DNA from 3 places in the Flavobacterium sp. WC2430 genome. Region 1 is predicted to be linked to each of the others. Evidence: riboswitches for the same ligand, from Rfam matches in the RefSeq annotation. Region 1 holds a riboswitch; each other region holds the start of a gene.
What was found. Region 1 has a riboswitch for S-adenosylmethionine ahead of AB3G36_RS05865 (homocysteine S-methyltransferase family protein). Riboswitches for the same ligand answer to the same signal wherever they lie in the genome.
Positions count from the first base shown of each region.

Region 2: linked by a shared signal. The riboswitch ahead of AB3G36_RS02940 (hypothetical protein) and the one ahead of AB3G36_RS05865 (homocysteine S-methyltransferase family protein) in region 1 are both predicted to bind S-adenosylmethionine.
Region 3: linked by a shared signal. The riboswitch ahead of AB3G36_RS11775 (Na+/H+ antiporter NhaC family protein) and the one ahead of AB3G36_RS05865 (homocysteine S-methyltransferase family protein) in region 1 are both predicted to bind S-adenosylmethionine.

Region 1 covers NZ_CP162007.1:1,356,234-1,362,705, forward strand. Annotated here, with positions in the region: gene AB3G36_RS05845 (nitrite reductase) at 1-360, shown strand, start outside; gene cobA (uroporphyrinogen-III C-methyltransferase) at 353-1,147, shown strand; gene AB3G36_RS05855 (bifunctional precorrin-2 dehydrogenase/sirohydrochlorin ferrochelatase) at 1,134-1,715, shown strand; gene AB3G36_RS05860 (NAD(P)/FAD-dependent oxidoreductase) at 1,901-2,953, shown strand; SAM riboswitch class I at 3,046-3,165, shown strand; gene AB3G36_RS05865 (homocysteine S-methyltransferase family protein) at 3,439-4,440, shown strand; gene metH (methionine synthase) at 4,776-6,472, shown strand, end outside.
Region 2 covers NZ_CP162007.1:688,780-695,251, forward strand. Annotated here, with positions in the region: gene AB3G36_RS02930 (N-6 DNA methylase) at 1-1,532, opposite strand, end outside; gene AB3G36_RS02935 (helix-turn-helix transcriptional regulator) at 1,593-2,591, opposite strand; SAM-I-IV-variant riboswitch at 2,864-2,961, shown strand; gene AB3G36_RS02940 (hypothetical protein) at 2,929-3,336, shown strand; gene AB3G36_RS02945 (hypothetical protein) at 3,345-3,728, shown strand; gene AB3G36_RS02950 (hypothetical protein) at 3,703-4,302, shown strand; tRNA gene AB3G36_RS02955 (tRNA-Leu) at 4,903-4,982, opposite strand; gene AB3G36_RS02960 (ribose-phosphate pyrophosphokinase) at 5,271-6,212, shown strand; gene AB3G36_RS02965 (50S ribosomal protein L25/general stress protein Ctc) at 6,255-6,472, shown strand, end outside.
Region 3 covers NZ_CP162007.1:2,683,934-2,690,405, forward strand. Annotated here, with positions in the region: gene efp (elongation factor P) at 1-432, shown strand, start outside; gene AB3G36_RS11755 (UDP-3-O-(3-hydroxymyristoyl)glucosamine N-acyltransferase) at 511-1,440, shown strand; gene AB3G36_RS11760 (nuclear transport factor 2 family protein) at 1,443-1,805, shown strand; gene sucD (succinate--CoA ligase subunit alpha) at 1,890-2,762, shown strand; gene AB3G36_RS11770 (hypothetical protein) at 2,851-3,273, shown strand; SAM-I-IV-variant riboswitch at 3,392-3,488, shown strand; gene AB3G36_RS11775 (Na+/H+ antiporter NhaC family protein) at 3,548-4,870, shown strand; gene fabG (3-oxoacyl-[acyl-carrier-protein] reductase) at 5,056-5,802, shown strand; gene AB3G36_RS11785 (hypothetical protein) at 5,873-6,472, shown strand, end outside.

The DNA of each region.
Region 1 (6,472 bases):
TTAGTAGCTACTTTAATCTTGGAAGCCAAAGACAAATTGACTTTCGCCCAAGAAGCTTTTGAAGACAAAAAATGGGCTGATGCGATTTACTTGGCATATGCAGGATTTGTAAATGGAGCAAAAGCATTGTTATTAGCTGAAAACCAAAAAACAAATCACCATGCAGGAATCATCAATTTGTTTGATACTGTTTTTGTTGAAACAAACAAAATTATTTTAGATTCTAGTTTTAAAGACTTGGTGTATCAAATCAATCAAAATGAACCATCTGAAGTGTTTGCACAAAAATACATTCAAGAAGCAATTGCTTTTTTTGAAAATATTGAAACATACAGAGCCAAAGATTTAGCAAATGCATAATACTATAAAACCCATAGTAACTTTAGTAGGTGCAGGTCCGGGAGATCCAGATTTGTTGACTATAAAAGGTGCGAAAGCATTGGCTGAAGCTAATGTGGTTTTATACGATGCTTTGGCTAATGAAGAATTATTAAGTTATGCTCCAAAGAGGGCTTTAAAAATATTTGTCGGAAAAAGGAAAGGATGTCACGCTTACACACAAGACCAAATCAACCAACTAATTGTAGATAATGCCTTGACTTATGGTCATGTCGTTCGTCTTAAAGGAGGAGATCCTTTCATTTTCGGCAGAGGAAGTGAAGAAATAGAGTATGTAGAAAGCTTTGGAATTCCTACATTTGTTGTTCCTGGAATTTCATCGGCTATCGCAGTTCCAGCATATCAAGGTATTTCGTTGACAAAAAGAGGAGTTTCGGAGAGTTTTTGGGTAATAACAGGAACGACCTCGGCTCAACAATTATCAACTGATGTGGCCTTGGCAGCTCAATCTTCAGCTACTGTAGTAGTACTGATGGGAATGAGCAAATTAGAAGAAATTGTTGCTATTTTCCAAAAAGAATCCAAAGGTGAAACACCTGTAGCGATCATTCAAAACGGTACGACTCCAGAGGAAAAAATAGGAATTGGAACAATAAACACGATTCAAAAAATTGTTGTTGAACAAAAATTAAGTTCTCCAGCCATTATTGTAATAGGTGCGGTAGTAGGTGATAGTAAGAAAAGGAAAGGGTTTTACAAAGAGTTAAAATCCAATCATAACAAACTATTAGTTTATGGAAAGGAATGAATTATATCCCGTATTTTTAAAACTACACAATCTTAGTGTCTTGATTGTTGGTGGAGGAAATGTAGGACTAGAGAAGTTGAGTTTTTTGTTAAAATCAAGTCCAAATGCTAATGTTGAGGTGGTAGCACCACGATTTTTACCTGAATTGGTAACATTGGCAGATAAGCACGAAACGGTTACATTGACCGATAGGAAGTTCAAGAAAAAAATGCTCAAAAAACGGCATATGGTTATTGCTTGTACGGATGATCTTGAAGTGAATAGAAGGATTTACAATTTGTCTAGAGAAAGATATCTCATTTGTAATATTGCCGATACGCCTGATTTATGTGATTATTATTTGGGAGGAATAGTGACCAAAGGGAATGTGAAAATTGCTATTTCAACCAATGGAAAATCACCAACAACAGCCAAAAGATTACGAGAATTTTTTGAAGAGGTTATTCCAGAAGACATCAATAAAATGGTCGAAAATCTAAACGAATATCGCAAAACCTTAAAAGGAGATTTCGAAGAGAAAGTTCAGAAGATGAATGAAATTACAGAATCGTTAAAGAATAAAGAATAGAACCGAGATAATAGGGTCAAGATTAAAGAACAAAGAATCCGAATGATATTTATCATTTATTTTTGAGATATTCATTCGTTCCTTTGTGAAAAGAATAATAAGTAAGAACAAGTATAACAAAAAAAACTCTACCCAGTCTCCCCCTCCTTGGGAGGGGGCTAGGGGGAGGAATAAAAGTATTGAACATGATTGAAACAGATATCCTTATAATAGGAGCCGGTCCAACTGGTTTATTTGCCGTTTTTGAAGCAGGATTATTAAAATTAAAATGCCATATATTAGATGCTTTACCACAACCAGGTGGTCAATTATCCGAATTATATCCTAAAAAACCTATTTACGATATTCCAGGATTTCCTGATGTATTAGCAGGAGATTTAGTAGATAATCTAATGGAACAAATTAAGCAATTCGAACCTGGGTTTACACTAGGAGAACGTGCTGAAACAATTGAAAAACAAGAAGACGGAAGTTTTATTGTAACTTCAAATGAAGGAACTGAGTTTCATGCAAAAGTAATTGCAATTGCAGGTGGTTTAGGAAGTTTCGAACCTAGAAAGCCGCTTATTGATGGAATTGATTTCTATGAAAATAAAGGAATTAAATACTTCATCAAAGATCCGGAAGAGTTTAGAAATAAAAGAGTAGTAATTGCTGGCGGAGGAGATTCAGCGCTTGACTGGAGTATTTTCCTTACGGATGTAGCTTCAGAGGTGACATTGATTCACCGTCGTAACGAATTTCGTGGTGCATTAGATTCTGTTGAAAAAGTACAAGAATTAAAAGATGTCGGAAAAATTCGTATGATTACCCCTGCTGAGGTCGTAGGAATTAACGGAGCAGAACATATTGAATCAATTGACATTGATGAAAATGGAGCACATCGTAAAATTGAAACAGATTTCTTTATTCCTCTTTTTGGTCTTACACCAAAATTAGGTCCTATAGGACATTGGGGATTAGAAATTGAAAAAAATGCAATCAAAGTAAACAATGCTTTAGATTATCAAACTAATATTCCGGGTATTTTTGCCATTGGAGATGTGAATACCTATCCAGGTAAATTAAAATTAATTCTTTGTGGTTTCCATGAAGCAACATTAATGTGCCAGGCAGCGTACCAAATTATCAATCCAGGGAAACGATATGTGTTGAAATATACTACAGTTTCTGGTGTTGATGGTTTTGACGGAACTCGTAAAGAAGCGCCAAAAGCAGTGGTAAAAGCTATAGTATAACAATTTATCACATTCAAGTTAAAAAATATAGCGCTAATACTTGCAAGTATTAGCGCTATGTCTTTACTTTGCACTGTTCCTATATTTATTGAAAGTTATCACGAAAGGCGGAGGGAAAGACCCGATGAAACCTTAGCAACCCTTTATCTTTAAAGAAGGTGCTACATTCTACTTCATGCTGAACTTGTTTCAGCATCCAAGATAGATAACACAAGAATACTTTTACAGTATTTCTCAAACCTTTTCTTGACAACATATCGATATTTTTTTAGAGCGAATGATTGGTGCTTTTTTACCATCATCCTTCCTGCTTTCCGTTTCAATCTTTTTATCCTGAATTTAGTTCAGGATCCTGAACTAAATTCAGGATAAAAAGGATTTTCACTGCAATCAGGGCTAAAAAGAAACAATAGTGAACTTTTGTAATTAATAATCAAAAGTATAAATCACAACAAATCATTGTGGTTTACAAGAAATAAAAAGTTATGTCAAGTATTCAAGAAGCCATTAAAAAAAACATACTCATCCTCGATGGAGCTATGGGAACCATGTTGCAGCGCTACAATTTTTCCGAAGAAGATTTTCGTGGAGAGCGTTTTAAAGATTTTCCACATTCTCTAAAAGGGAACAACGATTTACTATCACTCACACAACCACAAGCCATAAAAGCGGTGCATGCTGCTTATTTTGAAGCTGGAGCTGATATTGTTGAAACCAATACCTTCTCTGGAACGACTATCGGAATGGCCGATTACCATCTAGAAGATATTGTATATGAATTAAACTATGAATCGGCAAAATTAGCCCGTGAAGTAGCCGATGAATTTACAGCCAAAAATCCAGACAAACCTCGTTTTGTAGCCGGTTCAATAGGACCAACAAACAGAACGGCAAGTATGTCACCAGATGTAAACGATCCAGGATATAGAGCTGTAACTTTTGATGATTTGCGCATTGCCTACAAGCAACAAGTAGAAGCTTTAATCGACGGAGGAAGTGATTTATTGTTGGTAGAAACTATTTTCGACACCTTAAATGCCAAAGCGGCGCTTTTTGCCATCGAAGAAGTAAAAGACGAACGCAATATTGATATTCCAATCATGGTTTCAGGAACAATTACTGATGCTTCGGGAAGAACACTTTCTGGGCAAACAGTAGAAGCTTTCTTAGTTTCGGTTTCGCATATTCCATTATTGAGTGTAGGATTCAATTGTGCCCTTGGTGCCGATTTGTTGAAACCATACTTGCAGACTTTATCACAAAATACTTCTTTCAATGTATCAGCGCATCCTAATGCAGGATTGCCAAATGCTTTTGGAGAATACGATGAAACGCCACAAGAGATGCAAGCGCAAATTAAAACCTATTTAGACGATAATTTAGTAAACATCATAGGCGGTTGTTGCGGAACAACACCAGAACATATCAGATTGATTGCTGATATAGCTAAAGATTATAAACCAAGAGTTTCGACGGCAACAATGTAAACGGGGATAACTGCTACATTATAAGTAAATAGCTTTTCCTGCAAGGTTTTTTTTAACCTTGTAGGTATAAATTGAGAAAGTGAATCGATAAATAAACCTACAAGGTTAAAAAAAACCTTGCAGGATTGTAGGACGAGAGAATTCGTTCCTCGAAATGACAATTGAAGTATAATGCCCGCGTGAGGGATAGCAGTGAAAAGCCCACAGCCTGACGAAGGAAGAGCGAGGACTTGTAACGAATAGCCCGACCCTTGGGGTCACGCCCAAAATAATAAGAAATAAAAAGTTAAACCTACATGGTTTTAGAAACCTTGCAGGACAAATAAAAATAAAAAATGGCACAAGAAACTAGAAAAAACCTTGTATTATCGGGATTAGAGCCTTTAATCATTACGCCTGATAGCGTATTTGTGAATATTGGAGAACGTACCAATGTAACAGGTTCTAGAAAATTCCTTCGATTAATCAAAGAAGAAAAATACGAAGAAGCACTAAGTATTGCCAAAGAGCAAGTGGAAGGTGGCGCGCAAATCATCGATATTAATATGGATGAAGGAATGCTCGATGGCGAATATGCCATGACAAAATTCCTAAATTTAATTGCTGCCGAACCCGATATTTCTCGTGTGCCTATTATGATTGATAGCTCAAAATGGGATATTATCGAAGCAGGTCTAAAAGTAGTACAAGGAAAAAGTGTGGTAAATTCTATTTCTTTGAAAGAAGGAGAAGAGCAATTTATTCACCATGCAAAACTAATTAAGCGTTACGGTGCTGCGGCAATTATCATGGCTTTTGATGAAACAGGGCAAGCGGATAATTACGAACGCCGAGTTGAAATTTGCCAACGTTCCTATGATATTTTGGTAAACAAAGTGGGTTTTCCTGCGCAGGATATTATTTTTGATTTAAATATATTTCCAGTTGCAACTGGAATGGAAGAACACCGCTTGAATGCGTTGGATTTCTTTAGAGGGACTAAATGGGTTCGTGAAAATTTACCGCATGCGCACATTAGCGGAGGGGTAAGTAATGTGTCGTTTTCTTTTAGAGGAAATGATACTGTTCGTGAAGCGATGCACTCCGTTTTCTTGTATCATGCCATTCAAAATGGAATGACGATGGGTATTGTAAATCCAGAAATGCTTTCAATTTATGATGAGATTCCAAAAGATTTATTAGAACATGTTGAAGATGTAATTTTGAATAGACGTGATGATGCTACAGAGCGTTTATTGGATTTTGCCGAGAATGTAAAAGGAGATGTAAAAAGTAATGAAAAGGCTGTTCAAGAATGGCGTTCAGGAACTGTTCAAGAAAGAATTACACACTCACTTGTAAAAGGGGTGGATCAATTTATAGAGGAAGATGTTGAAGAAGCACGATTAGTAGCTACAAAACCAATTGAAGTTATCGAAATCAATTTGATGGCGGGAATGAATGTGGTGGGAGATTTATTTGGTTCTGGTAAAATGTTTTTACCACAAGTAGTTAAATCAGCTCGTGTGATGAAAAAAGCAGTGGCTTATCTATTGCCTTTTATTGAAGCAGAGAAAGATGGTGTTTCCAGTTTTGCAGGCCGTATTTTAATGGCAACTGTAAAAGGAGACGTACATGATATTGGAAAAAATATTGTTTCAGTGGTGCTTGCTTGTAATAACTATGAGATTATTGATCTTGGTGTAATGGTGGCTCCCGAAAAAATTATCGCGGCGGCTATTGAACACAATGTAGATATCATAGGTTTGAGTGGATTGATTACGCCTTCACTTGATGAAATGGTTTATTTGGCTAAAGAATTGGACAAAAGAAATATAAAAATACCAGTAATGATTGGTGGAGCAACAACTTCACGAGCGCATACTGCTGTAAAAATTGCGCCTCAATATAGAGAAACAGTAATTCACGTCAATGACGCTTCTAGAGCTGTAACGGTAGCTGGAAATTTATTGAATAGTGAAAAGAAAATATACGCAAGTGATATAAGAGCGGAGTACGATGCATTTAGAGAAACGTTTTTGAATCGTTCACG
Region 2 (6,472 bases), 670 kb from region 1:
CTAACGGTATCCTCTGCTAAGGAGTCGATTGCAATAGTATAAAGAAATGAATCGTTTAATAAATCTGAAATTTTAACTAATTTTCCAGATTCATTGTCTGTTCTAACTCTGGGAACTGACGTTAATACATTTGATAATTCAACTAATGTAGATCCTTCAGGAACTTCAAAATCGTAAATTGTTGTTAAATATCTCGGTAAATTGAAATTGAAATCGTTTTCCGCGATCTCAGAATAAGGTACAATTCTTGAAAATTCATTCTCTTCTTTACCATTCTCCCATACATCAGCTATATGGTTGATGTTTTCCGGCATCAGTTTATTTATAAACCTTTCAGATAAATATTCTTTACTTGCGTCGATAATAAAAATTGAATCTCTTTTAAAATCCGGTTTATTCTCAAGTATAATTATAGAACTAGGTATTCCTGTACCATATAATAATTTTGCTGGTAATCCAATTATGCCTTTTATGAAGCCGGATTCCAATAGATATTTACGAATATTTCTTTCAGATCCTCCTCTAAAAAGGACGCCGTTTGATACGACGCAGGCAGCTACACCATTTTCCTTCAAAGATTTAACGATATGCAGTAAAAAAGCAAAGTCACCGCTATTTGTGGGAGGTATTCCAGTAGTGGAATTCCATCTATCGAACATATCACTATGGGGGTCTGTAGACCAATTGTGGACATTAAAAGGAGGATTAGAAACAACATAATCAAACTTTTTAAGTTGAGTTTGAATATGGTTGGATTTATCCATGGAAACATCTAAAAAGCTGGGAAAATTTAAAACATCGCGATTCTCCAAATTATAATCAGTAATTCCATGAAAAAGGAAAGTCAATTTTGCCACGAAGATGTTTTCTGGGATTCTTGTTTCTCCATATATCGTCACATCATCACCACCTTCTTTAAAAACTGAAAATAAAAGACTCCCTGTTCCGCAAACAGGATCATAAATGCTTTTGACACTATTATCTTTTTTGAAACCAATTAGTTTTGCTATTAAAATACCAATTTCATTGGGTGTGGCTGTTCCAGCAGAATACTTGACGCTATTTTCAATAAAAGATTGGTTTACGTGCTCAAATGTGTCAACCCAGATGGTATTTCTTGTATTATCGGACGAAGCATGTCTGTTAGAATAATCTTCAATTAAAAGAATAATATTACCCAGAATAATATCTGAATCATGGTCTTTTCCTAAAACGGAGGCGCTATTAAAATCAATGAAATTTATTACACCATCGAAAATAGGGTTCTCCCTAGCAATAGAATTTAATCGCTTATTTATTTCATTACCAATTGAAGTTCTTTCTTCATAACATAATTTTAAAATAGATTGAAAATCACAATCGGCGGGAATCGTTATATTCAAACCTGTATTAGTGTTTTTATTATCACTAATGTGTCTTAAAAACACCAATGTTAAAATATAGTTTTTTAGACTATCGACCTCAATTTTACCCCGGAGTTTATTTAATAAATTCCAAAAATCACTATTCCAACTATTTTTACTCTCAGACATAAACTTTTATTTAACTAATTACTTTGCAAATGTAAATTGCATTAGTGCATTACACGTGCATTAATAATTATTTTTCATTTTATCGATTCTATCTTCTAGTTTTTCAACTAAAAATTGTGGTTTAATTAGTCTGATTTTTTCTCCAAAAGACAAAATCAATGTTTCCAACTCATAGTTTGGTATTAGGTTTAAGTGAATGAAATACTTACCATCTTGTTCTTTAATTTTCTGTGAGCCGTGAATAGGTTTGGTTTTTAAGTAAGGGACCAGAGACTGGTTAGCTTCAATTACGATCTCTTGGACTTCATCATTTGATACAGTAACTCCCACAACATCTTCGAAATATTCATTAAAGTCGATTTCAGTCTCTATATATTCCTGAGAAGTTTCTTGTATACTTTCTATTCTGTCTAAAGCTAAATTTGTTATAGTTTCATAATCATTGGACTTCCCAAATAAAAACCAACGCATATTATATTGCTTTAAATAATAGGGATGTAGGGAAAGGGTAGTAGCAGTATCTGTTTTGAAATTCTTATATTCAATATTTAAAACCTTTTTATAAAGAATTGCATTATAAAGTTCCGGAATGTATTCCAATCCCTTCAAGTATTCATTTTGTTCAAAACTGATAATAATCTCCTTTTGTTGTTTCAAGTTAAATGTAGATTCTAATCTTGTATTTAGCTCATTGATCCAATTGTATTGTGGTAATCCTTTGAAGCGGTCTAATGTTAACAATGCTTCCCTTAATTGATTTGCTTCTGTTTCATTCAAGGGTTGGTTTGAAATCGAAAAAGAAGGGTTTTGATACCTATAGAAAACTCTTCTCCCTTCTTTGTCTTTTGTGAGTTCAACATTCCAACCTTGTTCACTTTCCATGAATCTTAGATCATCATAGAGTTGTCTTTTTTTAATCCCTTCTTCATTTCCGGAATACTCATAAATTGCTTTATTACATTCTTCGATAAGATCTTCAATAGCGTATTTTCTTCCAGTATTACGGAAGCACTTATCTAAAGTTTGGTATCGGATAATAGCATGTTTATTTGTAGACATGTAAGAATTTAGTTCTGAATTTTATATAACACAATAATACAACAAAGCATAGGAATTAGAATGAGGAAAGCCGTAAAGGATTGCCTTATTTTAGATTAATTCCATGCTCTTTAATTTGTTTTGATTGCATTTGAGTAAAGAAACGATATTTTGTAGGAATTTACTATACCCAGTTTTAGTGATATTCTAAATGATTGTTAAGATAAGGATTCGCTTAATTTATATGTTTTATGGGGTTTTAAGGTCTGGATTTATTTTTAATTTATATATTTGAATATCATTACGAACTAAACTTAAGTAGTAGCAACCTGCGACCACACGCGAAGGTGCTGAAACAATGAGCCTAAACAAAGGAAAAATTATGTTTAAAACACCTCGGTTTATTTCCAAATTAAATACTGCTTTAAAAACAGAAAAGGCTGAAAAAAATCTGTTTAAGATTTATTTAGACCTCGATTTCCAGTTTTATAGTGTCGATTTTGACGAGCTCCACGAAGTCAACTATGTATATGACGAGAAGGAGTTGTACGACCAAAGTATCGCTGGTATTACAACGTTTTTAAAATTTCAAAAACCCAATGGAAGGGATTATGAGTTTTACCCTGATATCTATTATACACAACTAGGTAAAAATCAAAAATATGCTATTATCACGTATTCTTTTACAGGAGCTTATTCTACTAAAGCAGTTGCAATGGTTCAAAGACTGCGATTAGATACTATAGAGATATTTAAACATTCCTAAAAAATATAATGAAAACAAAAGCGATAAAAACTTTTACAGCTGTCATTACCCTTGGACTAGAAATAGGCTATAGCAAAGAGCTTTACAAGAAAAGTTTTTTGATTCAGACCCTTCAGGAGTATCAAAGGCATAGAATTGATGAAGCAAGTATTTATTTAAGTGCTTCAATCACCGAATGTATTATTGTTTTAGGTGGTCAGGAAGAGAAGCATTTAAAGTTAGAATTTATAAACTATCCCAGATTCCCTTTGGATGTTGAGGTGTTTAAAAATGAAATAATAAAACTTGGTTCTCATTTGCTTAATCAGATGCAACAAAACAGAACTGTAATCGTGTTTACAGATGAAACAATTATGTTGGAAGTAGATGAAGGAATTGACCCAAGGATTTAAGAGAGAATTATTTAACTGTAATATTATAATTATGAGAATTTTGTTGTTTTTACTGTCCTATGCTATAGTTCTTTGGCTTTTATTTATTCCTAAAAATATCTTCTATTTAGAAATATATGAATTATTTGGAGATGAATTACCAATTGTTATATTGGCAATATTGCCAATATTTCCAAGTTTGAAAATTTCCTCATATCTAAATAAAAAAATTCAAAATTTAAATATCTATAAATTAACTAATCTTCAAATACTGACAGGGGGCATTGAATTTGTAATTCCAGCCTGTCTATCTTTTTTCCTATTTCAGTATGTTCACAAAATAGAATCATATGGTTATGGCTATTCACATAATATATCCGACACCATTGTCTATGTTTTTTCAGCGCTATTTTTTGTGATTTTGCTTCTTGAATGGATAAGAAGGTATAAATCAGAAAAAGATAAGTATCTAGTTTTCACATACATTTATATTGTAATTATGGTAATTGCATTTATGCTTAGTATAAAATATATTGCACTCATGTTTGAGCCTAACTACTTGCCTTTTGAAGAGTCACAGAAAATTAGAAGATAAGATTATGAATACCTATATCGTTTATTTTTCGCAAAAATAGAGGGATTAAGGACTGTATATAAAGTAGGGGGTTGGTAGTTGAAAAGGAAAACGACTTTAAAAACAGCCACCCCCCTAGGTGAATAATGTTTTTCTTTGATTTGTTTTGAAATTTTATGTTCTTCGCTGGTAGAGGAATTTTGTACCCTATATCAGCTCTTTGTTCCTGTATAGTAAAAACCCCTTTGCTAGGTCAGTTTTATTCCGTTTTTTAGGGCTGAACGGCAATCCTGTCTAGGTTGTTTGCACAATTACAAACTGTCACTTCTTTATCAAAGTAATATTATAACTGACTACTTACTTTGTATAATTGAAAAATGTCATATAAGTTGAAGGAGATGAAAACTATCTTAACAGGAAAAAGACATGAATAGGTGTTTGTATCTATACTTTCAATTTATTCTAAAATTTAAAACACAGCAACTATAATATATAAGAAATTTAAACATTGAAAAATGAGTTTATTTTGCGTGTTTTCTCTTTTGTCGGGCAATGGCCGGACAAATGCCATAAAAAAAAGCCTGTAACACTTGATAAACAAGCAATTACAGACTTTTTAAGTACCCGGAGCCGGAGTCGAACCGGCACGGTTTCCCACAGGTGTTTGAGACCAGCGCGTCTACCAATTCCGCCATCCGGGCTTAGCAGACATGAAATAACAACAGTTATTTCAACGCAATAAAAGAGGAGATTGTAATAAATCAACCATCGATTCCTTTAACACGGTGCAAATGTAAAAAATAATATTAAAAATTCTACTAAAAATACTTAATTTTTTCCTTTCAGAGTTGAATAAATTTTATAAATTTGCACCTCGTTAAAAACGCAACACACAACTAACTACACCCGAGGCGCATACAAACATCTGGCTTAGACAATTGACTAAGCCGAACAGTATGGAGCGTAGCGGAATAAAAACAACAAATTAAATGTCACACCTAGAACCAGAAGCTAAAATTTTTGCTTGTTCACAAAGTGTCTATCTTGCTGAAAAAATTTCTGCAGAATACGGAATACCACTAGGAAAGGTTACCATGTCACATTATAGTGACGGTGAATTTCAACCTTCTTACGAAGAGTCTATCAGAGGGTTACGTGTGTTTATTGTTTGTTCTACATTCCCAAATTCAGATAATTTGATGGAATTATTACTAATGATAGATGCTGCAAAACGGGCTTCGGCTAGACATATAACTGCAGTAATTCCTTACTTTGGTTGGGCTAGACAAGATAGAAAAGACAAGCCAAGAGTTCCGATAGGAGCTAAACTAACAGCTAAGTTGCTAGAAACTGCTGGAGCAACAAGAGTAATGACCATGGATTTGCATGCAGATCAAATTCAAGGATTCTTTGAAAAACCAGTAGATCACCTTTTTGCCTCTACTATCTTTTTACCGTATGTAAAAAGTTTAGGATTGGACAATTTGACAATCGCTTCTCCTGATATGGGAGGTTCAAAAAGAGCGTATGCGTATTCTAAGTTTTTAGAATCGGATGTAGTTATTTGCTACAAACAAAGAAAAGAAGCCAATATTATCGACACCATGGAATTAATTGGTGAAGTAAAAGGTAAAAATGTAATCTTAGTAGATGACATGATTGATACCGGAGGAACTTTGGCGAAAGCCGCTGATTTAATGATGGAAAAAGGAGCATTGAGTGTAAGAGCAATATGTACACACGCCATCTTATCAGGAAGCGCCTACGAAAAAATAGAAAATTCTAAATTATTAGAATTAATTGTTACCGATTCTATTCCATTAAAGAAAGAATCAAAGAAAATAAGAGTGTTGAGTTGTGCCCCGCTTTTTGCTGAAGTTATGCACATGGTACATCATAACAATTCCATTAGCGGAAAATTTATTATGTAACCACAAACAAGTAGAATATTTAATAACTATATAATTTTTACAATGAAATCGATTACAATTAAAGGATCAGAAAGAGAAAGCGTGGGAAAAGTTGCGACTAAAGCCTTACGTAATGCTGGAGCGGTTCCTTGCGTGTTATACGGAGGAGATCAACCAGTACATTTTTCAGCAGAAGAAAAAGCATTCAAAAGCTTGGTTTACACTCCAAACGCTCACACAGTTGTGATTGAACTTGGAAAAGGAAAATCATTCAATGCAAT
Region 3 (6,472 bases), 1.3 Mb from region 1:
AATGGAAAAGTATTGGATAATACATTTTCTGCAGGACATAAAATTGAAGAAGTACGTGTTGAAAATCATAAATTTCAATATTTATATCCAGAAGGAGATGACTTTCACTTTATGAATACAGAGACATTCGAACAAATATCTTTGAATAAAAACATCTTGGATTCACCAGACTTATTGAAAGAAGGTGAAAGCGTAATGGTTAGTATTAATACTGAAACTGACTTGCCTCTTTCAGTAGATATGCCTGCATCTGTAGTACTTGAAGTAACATATGCTGAACCAGGAATTAAAGGAAATACAGCTACAAATGCTACAAAATCGGCTACGGTAGAAACTGGAGCGACAGTAAATGTACCTTTATTCATTAACGAAGGAGATAAAATTAAAATAGATACAGCTTCAGGTTCATACATGGAGCGTGTTAAGGAATAATTTTTATACGTTTTTAGTTTTCAATCACTAATTGCTGCGTTTAATTAGTGATTGAAAGCAAAGACTAAAAATAAATAAATGAAATTTACACAGGCACAATCTTTACTTGAAATTGCAAATTTGCTTCAATGCGAATATGTTGGCAATGACAATTTTGAAGTTTTAGGAATGAATGAAATTCATGTTGTTGAACGCGGTGATATTGTTTTTGTTGATCATCCTAAGTATTATGATAAAGCATTAAATTCAGCAGCAACTATCATTTTAATAAATAAAAAAGTAGATTGTCCTCCTGGAAAAGCATTGTTAATTTCTGATGACCCGTTTAGAGATTTTAATACTTTAACAAAACATTTCAAACCTTTTCAATTTTCAAACGCTTCGATTTCTACTTCAGCTACAATTGGGCAAGGTACTGTCGTACAGCCAAATAGTTTTGTAGGTAATCATGTTAAAATTGGAAAAAACTGCTTGATTCATTCTAATGTTTCGATTTACGATCATACAGTTATTGGCGACAATGTAATTATTCACGCAGGTACAATTTTGGGAGCTGACGCTTTTTACTATAAGAAACGTGAAGATGGTTTTGATCAATTACTTTCGGGTGGTAGAGTTGTAATTAAAGACAATGTTGGTATAGGTGCACTTTGTACAATTGACAAGGGGGTTACAGGTGATACAATCATTGGAGAAGGAACAAAAATTGACAATCAAGTACATGTAGGTCATGATACCGTGATTGGAAAAAAATGTCTTATCGCTTCACAAACTGGAATTGCAGGATGTGTAATTATTAAAGATGAAGTTACGATTTGGGGACAAGTAGGAACCACTAGTGGCATCACAATTGGAGAAAAAGCAGTAATTTTAGGGCAAACTGGAGTGACTAAATCGGTAGAAGGGGGCAAAACTTATTTCGGTACACCAATTGAAGAATCTAGAGAGAAGTTGAAACAACTGGCCAATATTAAAAGAATACCTGAGATACTCAATAAATTGAAATAATTATGTCGGCAAAAGAAATTATTCAAAAGTTTTACAAATCAGATGCACTAATTGATAGTGACATTTTAAAAGATTATTTGCATTCTGATATCATTGTAGATTGGAATAGTAGTAAAGGATTTATCCAGTTGGATTATGATTCTTTATTGAGTCTCTCTAATGATTTGAGTAAAGCGTATGTTCGTTCGAAAGTAAGAATAAGTCATATCGTTTCAGAAAATGATATGGTTACGGTTCGTTATTCTCATTTTGTAAAAACAATAGAGAACCCTAGAGAAGAAATGTTATTGGCCCATTTTATTGCAATTTGGCAAATAAAAGACAATAAATTATATAGAGGTTATCAAATGAGTCAATTATCCTAATTTATTTGATAATAAAGGGCTAAAAATAATTTTCAAAACCTTACTTTTGCATCACAATTTTAAAAATCACATAAAATATATATCATGAGTGTTTTAGTTAATAAAGATTCCAAAATAATTGTTCAAGGATTTACAGGAAGCGAAGGAACTTTCCATGCTTCTCAAATGATTGAGTACGGTACAAACGTAGTTGGTGGTGTTACTCCAGGTAAAGGAGGATCAACTCATCTAGACAGACCTGTTTTCAATACTGTAAAAGATGCAGTTGAACAAGCTGGTGCTGACACAACAATCATTTTTGTACCACCTGCTTTTGCTGCGGACGCAATTATGGAAGCTGCTGATGCTGGAATAAAAGTAATTATCGCTATTACAGAGGGAATTCCTGTAGCTGATATGATCAAAGCAAATGCTTACGTAAAAGAAAGAAATGCTAGGTTAATAGGTCCTAACTGTCCTGGTATCATTACTCCTGGTGAAGCTAAAGTTGGTATTATGCCAGGTTTTGTATTTAAAAAAGGAACTGTAGGTATTGTTTCTAAATCAGGAACATTAACATATGAAGCGGCTGACCAAGTTGTAAAACAAGGATTAGGAATTACGACTGCAATTGGTATTGGTGGAGACCCAATCATTGGAACTACTACTAAAGAAGCAGTTGAATTATTGATGAATGACCCAGAAACAGAATGTATCGTTATGATAGGTGAGATAGGTGGTCAATTAGAAGCCGATGCTGCTCATTGGATTAAGGCTGATGGTAACCGTAAACCAGTTGTAGGATTTATTGCGGGAGTTACTGCTCCAGCGGGTCGTACAATGGGTCATGCAGGTGCTATTGTTGGTGGATCAGATGATACTGCTGAAGCTAAAAAACAAATCATGAGAGAATGTGGAATTCACGTTGTAGATTCTCCAGCTGAAATTGGAAAAAAAGTAAAAGAAGTTATCGGATAATTGAAAAATTAGTGGTGATTTCAAGTCATTATAAAAATGCCTCACTTTTTTTGTGAGGCATTTTATTTAATATTAATACAAAAGAAAGATGTACAAAGAATTAAAAAAGTTTAAGGTAAGCGATAGCTTCACTTTTACAGCAGACGATAGCTTAGAGCAAGTATGTAACGCTTCTGAAGGAAGTGGTGTATTTTTGGTTTATGCAGTTGCAGATGAAAAAGAGTTAATCATGGTGGGTTCTACAGGAACTGTTCAAAACGATGGGTCTTTGAAAATCAAAAATGGTGGTTTGAAAGAAAAGATTGTTGAAGGACACCAGTTTGCAAAAACAGGAAGAAAATATTCTTGGCCAACACAAATGGTAAAAGAGGATATTAGCACTTTGGAAGTGGTTTGGTACGAAACTTTCAACGAGAAATCTAAAGGGATTCCAACATCTGTAGAAGGACAAGTTTTACAAAACTTCTTAGATGAAAATGGAAGATTACCAAAATGGAATGTGGCTTTCTAGTCAGTTACAAAATTATAATTTAATTATAAAAAGCTTTACTTCGGTAAGGCTTTTTTGGTTTTAAATTATAAAATCTACTTTACTATTGCTTTTTATATAAAATAATATTTACTTTTGCAGCCGTTATCACGAATCTCATAATGAGATAGCAACCTGCAACAACGAGCAAGGTGCTAAAACGATAAGCCAAATCCTTTGGAAAAAATGTTGTTTTACATTCCCATTTTTTTTGCTTTAGTTTTCGTCATAATACTATCATTTTTAAAACTGATTTATGACTCATTTATTGAAAAAAAGGGGAAGTGCTTACGCTTTAATTCCTTTATTGATTTTTATTTTTACTTTTTTAGGAGCTGGAATTTGGCTTGATGACTTTTATGCTTTACCTGCTCCAATAGCGGTTTTAATTGGAATTATTGCTGCTTTTTTACTGTTTAAAGGTTCAGCTGATGAAAAAGTAACCACCTTGATTGCAGGTTGCGGAGAGAGTAAAATTATGACTATGTGTTTGATTTATCTATTAGCAGGTGCTTTTGCAGTGGTTAGTAAAGCAATGGGAGGTGTTGATGCCGTGGTAAGTCTTGGAATTAATACTGTAGATGTGGCTTACTTTCCGTTGGGGATCTTTTTGATAGCCGCTTTTTTATCAACAGCTACAGGAACTTCTGTAGGTGCAATTGTGGCAATTGGGCCAATTGCAGTTGATTTGGCTAATTCTAGTGGCGCTTCATTGCCTTTGATTGCTGGTGCTTTATTAGGAGGTTCCATGTTAGGTGATAATTTATCTATGATTTCCGATACGACAATTGCTGCGACACAATCCTTAGGTTGTGAATTGAAAGATAAATTTAAAATCAATTTATTCATTGCTTTTCCTGCTGCTATTATAACAATCGCAGTATTCTTTTATTTGGGATTGAATTCTGATATTACTGCAGTAGCTATTCCTAAAACAAGTTTTGAATGGATTGCAATTGTACCTTATATTTTAGTAATTGTACTTGCATTGGTTGGTGTTGATGTATTTTCTACCTTGATTATTGGAACTATATTGGCTGGATTAATTGGGTATTTTGGAAATCATTTTACGTTAATGGAATTTGCGCGAAAAATTTATGAAGGATTCACCAGTATGACCGAAATCTTTTTGCTATCGATGCTGACTGGAGGTTTAGCCGCTATGGTGGATAAGGCTGGAGGTATTGATTTTTTATTGTACCAAATAAAAAAACGCATTAAGAGTAAAAAATCAGCCCAAGCGGGGATTGGGGCTTTAGTGGGTTTTACCAATGTAGCTATTGCTAATAATACGGTTTCAATTGTGATTACTGGAGGAATTGCCAAGGAAATTAACGACGAATACAATTTAAGTTCTAAAAAAACAGCCGCTATTCTTGATATTTTTTCCTGTGTTATTCAAGGAATTTTGCCTTATGGTGCGCAAGTACTTTTGATTTTAAGTTTTGCTAATGGGAAACTTGATTTTATGGATTTGCTTGGGAATGCGTGGTATCATCTATTTTTATTTATTTTTACTTTGGTAGCGATTTATAGTTCATTTTGGGATAAATTAGTAAAACGATTTTTAGATATTTAAAATCGGTTCGATTTATAATGTTATTGAATTTGAAATTTTTTTTAAAAAAGGAATTATTCTATATTTGACGACTCTAAGATAGCCCTGATAGTAGTGGAAATCCTTTTATGTTTTTCTTTAAAACATAAAAGATTGAAGCGAATAGCGGGAATAGCTTCAAATAAAAATTAAACTAATTTTCGAATATGAAATTACTAGAAGGAAAAGTGGCCATTATAACAGGCGCAAGTCGTGGAATTGGAAAAGGAATTGCAGAGGTTTTTGCAAAACACGGTGCAAATGTTGCGTTTACTTACAGTTCATCTGTAGAATCGGCTTTAGCATTAGAAAATGAATTGAATGCTTTGGGAATAAAAGCGAAAGGATACCAATCAAATGCCGCTGATTTTAATGAAGCGCAAACTATGGTTGAAGCTGTAATTGCTGAATTTGGTACTGTTGATATTTTAATCAATAACGCTGGAATTACAAAGGATAATTTGCTAATGCGTATGTCTGAAGAGGATTTTGACAAAGTAATTGATGTGAATTTGAAGTCGGTTTTCAATATGACTAAGGCAGTTCAAAAAACATTCTTGAAAAAACGTGCAGGTTCTATCATCAATATGAGTAGTGTAGTAGGGGTAAAAGGAAATGCGGGACAAACGAATTATGCGGCTTCTAAGGCTGGAGTTATTGGTTTTACTAAATCAGTAGCATTAGAATTGGGTTCTCGTAACATTCGTTGTAATGCGATTGCACCTGGATTTATTGAAACTGAAATGACTGCCAAATTGAATGACGATGTGGTTCAAGGATGGAGAGATGGAATTCCGTTAAAACGTGGTGGTACTACTGAAGATGTTGCTAATGCATGTCTATTCTTAGCTTCAGATATGAGTTCTTATATCTCTGGGCAAGTATTGAATGTATGTGGAGGAATGCTTACTTAAGATTTAAAAATTTAAAGATTCTCAAATTTTTCAATCTTTAATTTCTTCAATTTTAATCAAATAAAAAAGAATGACAACAAACACGATTCTCTTGATAGTACTTTCTATAGTAATTGCAGGAGGTTTGTCATTTTTTCAATATTATTTTAAAGCCAAAAACAAATCAAAATTGAATTTGTTTTTGGCTTTATTGCGTTTTGCTTCCATTTTCGGGATATTATTGTTGCTGATAAATCCAGTTATAACAACAAGTACCTTAGAGATAGTAAAAACACCTTTACCTATTGTAGTTGATAATTCGAGTTCAATTGTAGCGCTTAAAGCGAATAATAAAGCGCAAGAATTATATACAGCTTTAGTTTCGAATACCGATTTACAAGATAAATTTGATGTTCAGTCCTATCGATTTGATGCTGATTTTGAACCTTCGGAAAAATTTGATTTTAAAGGACATCAAACGAATTTAGATGCAATAGCTAAAGATTTAAGAAGCATCAATAAAAATGCAGTTTTTCCAACCGTTATTATCACAGACGGAAACCAAACCAATGGTAATAAATATGTGTACAGTTTTGATGCAAATAATAAAGTTTTCCCATTAGTTGTAGGAGATACTGCAAAAGTGATGGATTTAAAAATCACGCAGCTGAATGTCAATAAATATGCATTT